DNA from 2 places in the Lactobacillus sp. VURO6/B1 (VP7) genome. Region 1 is predicted to be linked to the other one. Evidence: a T-box and tRNA genes for the amino acid it is inferred to sense, from the RefSeq annotation. Region 1 holds a T-box; the other holds one or more tRNA genes.
The links. The T-box of region 1 lies ahead of leuS (leucine--tRNA ligase). A T-box ahead of a tRNA ligase gene usually reads a tRNA of that ligase, here a tRNA-Leu.
Positions count from the first base shown of each region.

Region 2: it encodes a tRNA-Leu, which carries the amino acid that the T-box ahead of leuS (leucine--tRNA ligase) is inferred to sense. The anticodon was not compared.

Region 1 is NZ_JBVOWJ010000012.1:91,088-94,514, forward strand. Features, by position in the region: gene leuS (leucine--tRNA ligase) at 1-1,996, opposite strand, end outside; T-box leader at 2,036-2,226, opposite strand; gene ACZ2M0_RS08015 (phosphatase PAP2 family protein) at 2,253-2,945, shown strand; gene ACZ2M0_RS08020 (cupin domain-containing protein) at 3,005-3,427, opposite strand, start outside.
Region 2 is NZ_JBVOWJ010000002.1:65,660-69,086, forward strand. Features, by position in the region: gene ACZ2M0_RS01485 (ABC transporter ATP-binding protein) at 1-1,611, shown strand, start outside; tRNA gene ACZ2M0_RS01490 (tRNA-Leu) at 1,684-1,769, shown strand; gene ACZ2M0_RS01495 (glycoside hydrolase family 73 protein) at 1,935-2,582, shown strand; gene pcrA (DNA helicase PcrA) at 2,663-3,427, shown strand, end outside.

The DNA of each region.
Region 1 (3,427 bases):
CCGTTACCTTTTTAACAGTTTCATTATAAACTTTTTCTAAAGTACCATCGTTGTCCTCCACGATATTTTCTTGAGGAATAGCTTTAAGATCTAAATCGTTGACAAATAAGCGCCAAACCCTATCCAAGAACTTCTTGGTTGAAGCGGGACCATTATCATCCCAGTCAATAGAAGCATCAAGAGGTCCCATGAACATTTCGTACATTCTCAGACTGTCTGCACCATACTCATCGATCACGTCATCCGGGTTAACTACATTGCCTTTTGACTTAGACATTTTATCATGGTCTTTCAGAATTAATCCCTGATTGAATAATCTTTGGAATGGCTCTTCATTTGGAACAACTCCCAAATCATATAAAACCATATTCCAAAATCTAGCATAAAGCAGGTGTCGTACAGCATGCTCTGCACCACCGATATAAAGATCAACCGGCATCCACTTCTTGAGCAATTCGTAATCGGCTAATTTATTATCATTGCGCGGATCAACAAAGCGCAGGAAGTACCATGAAGAACCCGCCCAGTTAGGCATAGTATTAGTTTCACGTTTACCCTTACGGCCATTTTTATCAACTACATTAACCCAGTCTTTTAAGTTTACTAAGGGGCTTTCTGGTGTGCCTGACGGCTTAATATCGGTTGCGTGTGGTAAAACCAGTGGCAATTCATCTTCAGGAACTAAAGTAGTTTCCCCATCTTCCCAATGAATTACTGGAATTGGCTCGCCCCAATAGCGCTGACGACTAAATTCCCAGTCGCGTAATTTGTAATTGACCTTTTTTTCTCCAGCATGGTGTTCAGTAAGCCAGGCAACAATTTTCTCTTTAGCATCTGCAATATTAAGGCCGTTTAGAAACTCTGATTCAATGTGTGGACCATCACCGGTAAATGCTTCCTGAGCAATATCTCCACCTTTAATAACAGCCTTAATAGGCAAATTGAATTTCCGAGCGAACTCATAATCACGTGTATCGTGGGCAGGAACTGCCATGACCGCACCAGTACCATAACTGCCAAGTACATAGTCAGCAATCCAGATAGGAATTTCTTTATTATTCACAGGATTAATTGCATATGCACCAGTAAAAACGCCAGTCTTAGTTTTATTTAAATCTGTTCTTTCAAGGTCGGACTTAGATTCAATTTGTTTAATATAGGCATTGACTTCATCTTTATGACCATCAGTCATAATTTTTTTGACTAATTTGTTTTCAGGAGCTAACACAGCATAAGTTGCGCCAAATAATGTGTCCGGACGTGTACTAAAGACATCAAATGTTTCATTAGAATTTTTGACCTTAAAAGTAATTTGGGCACCTACTGAACGACCAATCCAGTTACGTTGCATTTCCTTAATGTTTTCTGGCCAGTCAAGATTATCTAGGCCTGCAAGAAGACGGTCAGCATATTTGGTAATTCTTAACATCCATTGCTTCATGTTACGACGATATATTGGGTAACCACCACGTTCAGTCTTACCATCAACAATATCTTCGTTAGCAACAACTGTACCTAAATCGGGTGACCAGTTAACCGGTGCTTCTGCTTCATAAGCCAAGCCATTTTTATACATTTGCTCAAAAGTCCATTGCGTCCACTTGTAATATTTTGGATCACAAGTTGCCAATTCTCTGTTCCAGTCGTATGAGAATCCTAGAGTATTGAGCTGTCTTTTAAAATTAGCAATATTTTCAGTAGTAACAACAGCCGGATCTTGTCCCGTTTGAAGAGCATATTGTTCAGTAGGAAGACCAAAAGCATCCCAACCCATTGGGTGAAGGACGTTATAGCCTTGACTGCGCTTCATTCGTGCGACAATATCGGTTGCTGTGTAACCTTCTGGGTGTCCTACATGCAGTCCTTTACCGGATGGAAAAGGAAACATATCTAAAACATAATAATTTTTCTTTTTCGGGTCATTACCGGTTTTAAATGTTTGATTTTTTTCCCAGTAATCCTGCCATTTTTTTTCGACAACTTTGTGATTGTACATATTTTTTACCTCATAAAAAAAGTCCTATGAAATATTTTTTCATAGGACGAATAATCGCGGTACCACCTAAGTTCCGCACCAAAAGTGCGACACTCATGCCCCTTAACGCGGATAGCAAACGTTAGATTTGTTCCAGGCTCAGTTCACAACCTATTTTTCAAGTCTTGCACCTTCCGACTCTTCTCTATAGAAAAACAAAATTGCTACTAGTTCCTGATCTTTATTTTTTGACCAATAATGATTATAATTTACCACAATGAATAAAAAAAACAAGGGGAGAAAGTTTTTGAACAAAACAATTCAGACAAAAAGAGACACAATAGTACCTGCTACAATCTTTTTGATTGCTTATGCAGCGTGGGCAATTTTAGTTGCTTCCGAAAACCAGTTTATCCAAAAATTTGATCAAACTGTCATAAATATTATTTGCAATAACAATCCTGCCACAATCAAGTTTGCAACTACATTTACTAATTTAGGTAATACTAACGTAATTATGCTCGAAACGATCATCTTGGTAATTGTTTTGGCGTTTTGCAGAAAATTTGCTTATGCATTTTTTACTGCTGGAACAATGATTGCGGCTAACGGATACAACTGGATCATCAAACACGCAATAGCTCGTCACAGACCGCTTACCCAACACCTTGTGGCAGCTCACGGTTATAGTTTTCCATCAGGACATTCAGTTGGCAGTGCCACATTATTTGGGATTTTGATTGTTTTAACAATTTTATTAATTAAAAATAAAGCTATAAAAACTGTATTATGCATCATTTGGGCCTGTTTTCCAATACTAATTGGTTATACAAGGATTTTCAACCACGTTCACTACCCTTCTGATGTGGTTGGTGGTTTTTTAGAAGGAATTGCATTTCTTTTGATTGGTTATTCTTTCTTATACCACTATTATTTAGAAAATCAAAGAGCACAAAAAAATATTTATTAAGTAAAAAAGATTCATTGCTTTGAAAATAAGCTTGAATCCTTTTTTATGTCAAAATTACTCTAATCTAGTGCTAGTCGTTCAATGATGCTTTTATATGCAGGGTACTGTTTTAATAAATCTGCCTTTTTAAGCATCTCAAAGTCATGGTAATCAAATCCTGGTGAAACAACACAACTTACTAAACAAAAACTATTTGGTTTAGTAACTTCTGATGCAAAAATGGTGTGTTTGGGAACTTTGAATTGCATACATTCTCCAGCCGAAACATTTTTGCCTAACTTAACAGCAGTATATTTACCATCTGGAAAAATACAATGAATAGTAATTGTTTCTCCATCGTGGTAATACCACATTTCATCATGGTTCAGTCGGTGAAAGTGAGAACAGCTGGTATCATCAAGCAAAAAGTAAATGGAAGTGTAATAAAAACGATTTCCTTTGCTATCCTTATCATAAAATTCTTCGTCACTAGTATAAACTTG
Region 2 (3,427 bases), on a different contig from region 1:
GCTTTACCATTGTTAACCAGAGAATTAGTAGATACTAGCAAGTGGGATGATTTTAATTATTCGAGCTTAATTATTATTATCATTGTTTTTGTCCTTCAATTAATTTTAGGAACAGTGGGCGGATTTGTTTTGCGCTATTTTGGTGAAAGCGTTGTTAAAAGTCTGCGCGAACGCCTGTGGGGTCATCTTTTAAAGCTGCCTGTAAGTTATTTTGATGTTACTAAAGTAGGTGAAAGCAGTTCTCGTTTGGTTAATGATACGGGAATTATTAAAGATTTGCTGGCTTCTCAATTTCCTAACTTTATTACTGGGGCAATACAACTATTTTTCTCATTAATCATCTTATTTGTGATGGATTGGCAAATGGCCACCTTAATGTTTACCGTAATCCCTATTGTGGTAGTAATTTTATTGCCAATTGGTCGCATTATGGTGAGACTTGGTCGCAAATTGCAGTCAGAAACAGCTAAATTTAACGGTGATGTCAGTGAAAAATTGTCTGAGGTACGTTTAATTAAATCCAGTAATGGCGAACAGTATGAACAAGAATCGGGTAACCACAGGATCAAGAAGATTTTTACTATTGGCGTATTGGACGCTCGGGTTGAAGCTATTTTGCAGCCGATTATCATGACTTTGATGATGGCGGCTTTTGCAGGCATTCTGGCATTTGGTATTATTCGCGTAGGTCAGGGTTCTTTGACCAGTGGTTCTCTTGTAGCATTCTTACTATATCTGTTTAACGTGATTGCACCAGTTGCTAATTTTGCAACTTTCTTTTCACAGATACAAAAAGCCTTGGGTTCAACTGAACGCATACAAGCAATTTTACAAATTGAACCTGAAAAGAATTTAAGTCATCATACTTTTGATTTGAGTAATAAAACGTTGACAGCACAAAACGTTAGCTTTAACTATGTTAAAAATGAACCCGTTTTACAATCTATTTCATTTGTTTCAAAACCCAACTCTGTAATTGCCTTTGTGGGACCTAGTGGTGGCGGCAAATCTACCATTTTTGCCTTATTAGAACGCTTTTATCAGCCTGAAAGTGGCAAATTCACTATTGGGGATGAAAATATTCAAGATATTGACCTGGCAAATTGGCGCTCCCAAATAGGCTATGTTTCTCAGAACAGTGCTATTTTTTCCGGAACAATTCGGGAAAATTTGGTTTATGGTTTGACTAAGGACATGACGGACGATGAACTTTGGCACGGATTGGCTTTGGCTTATGCCGATCAATTTGTGCGGGAATTTCCTGATCAAATGGAGACTGAAATTGGTGAACGGGGAATTAAACTATCTGGTGGTCAGAAACAACGTTTAGCTATTGCCCGAGCTTTTTTGCGTAATCCTAAAATTTTGATGCTGGACGAAGCAACGGCAAGTCTGGACTCGGAATCCGAGGGAAAAGTGCAACAGGCTCTTGATAAACTAATGGTCAATAGAACCACATTGGTTATCGCACACCGCCTGGCTACGATAGTTAATGCTGATCAAATTTATTTTGTAGAGAACGGTAAAATTACAGGTCATGGTACTCACCACGAATTAATGCAAAATCACAGTTTGTATGCCAAGTATGTAAATGAGCAAATGGTCGATTAAAGCTTTTTAGCTAAAATGAGTAAGAAAAGTCTTGTGTTAAATTTAATTTTGGGTTATAGTATTGAATGTGTTGCGGGCATGGCGGAATGGCAGACGCGCAAGACTAAGGATCTTGTGATCGCTTTTAGATCGTGGAAGTTCGAGTCTTCTTGCCCGCATTTTTTAATGGAGCTTTGGCTCCATTTTTTTTGTATACTTAATTATATATGAGCAAAATTGTCATGTTAGCTTACTACTTTTATTTTAAAAATTAATTACATTGCATAATTTATACTCAAGAGAGGTTATACTTAAGAGGAGATTTTTAAAGCAAGGGAAAACAAATGGCGAGAAAACGAAAAAGCAAAAAATTATCTAATACAGCGATCATCATTCGAACATTTATCATTCTATTTTTATTGATTATTGCTTTTGCAACTTTTCGTTATTATCGCAGACAGGCAATTCAATCAGAGCAGATTAGACAGGAGCAGCTTGCTCGAGAACAGGCCAGGCAGAAGATCATCAGGCAACACAAAGCTTTTATCAGAGAAATAGGTCCGATAGCTAAAGAAGTGGATAAATCCTTCGATCTCTTGCCAAGTATTACTATTGCTCAGGCCTGCCTTGAAAGTGATTATGGCAAAAGCGACCTTTCACAAAAATACAATAACCTATTTGGCGTCAAAGGAAATAACCCTAATACTTCGGCAGTACTAAAAACCAAAGAGTTTGAAAAAGGTAAATGGGTAGTTGTTAAAGCTCGCTTTCAAATCTATGATTCCTATGAAGCTTCTATAAGGGCTCATGCGCGCTTGTTCCAAAAGGGGACAACTTGGGACGCAAAACAATATCGTCACGTTCTAGCTGCTAAGAACTATCAAACGCAGGCTCGAGCTCTAGTTAAAGACGGCTATGCAACTGACCCGAATTATGCCGACAAATTAATTAAGCTAATCGAAGAATACGATCTTGCACGTTTTGATAAATAGAATGCAATCAACTCAAAATATGGTCATGATTTTTGGTACAATAGAATAGTTAAAAAATTTTTGGGGTGAAAGAATTCAAAATGAGCGCAGAATCAATTTTAGCAGGTTTAAATCCACAGCAAAAAAAGGCAGTGCAGATTACTGAAGGACCATTATTAGTTGTTGCAGGAGCAGGTTCAGGGAAAACTTCTGTTTTAACCAGAAGAATTGCTTACCTTGTTGCTGAAAAAGGGATTGCGCCATGGAATATTTTGGCTATTACTTTTACCAATAAGGCTGCCACTGAAATGAGAGAGCGTGAGCATAAATTATTGGGACAACAGGCTGACAGTATTTGGATGTCTACTTTTCACGCTCTTTGTGTGCGAATATTACGGCGAGACGCAGAAAAAATTGGTTATACCAGTAATTTTTCGATTGCTGATTCGGCCGAACAGCTCACTTTAATCAAACATATTCAAAAAGAGCAAAATATTAATCCTAAAATGTACGAGCCACGCAGAATTTTGTCTGCTATTTCTAATGGCAAAAACGATTTACTCACTCCAGATGCATATTCTGCCAGTGCTGCTTCACCTTTTGAAAAAGTAACTGCCCAAGTTTATCAGGAATATCAAAAACGTTTAAAGAATGATCAAATTATGGATTTTGATGATTTGATCATGCAGACCTTAGTTCTGTTTAAAACTGATCCTACTGTTTTGCATTTTTACCAAAATAAGTTTCGCTATTTACTGGTTGATGAATACCAGGATACCAACCAGGCTCAATATGAATTGTGTCATGCATTAGCTGCACAATATAAAAATATTTGCGTTGTGGGAGATGCGGATCAGTCTATCTAT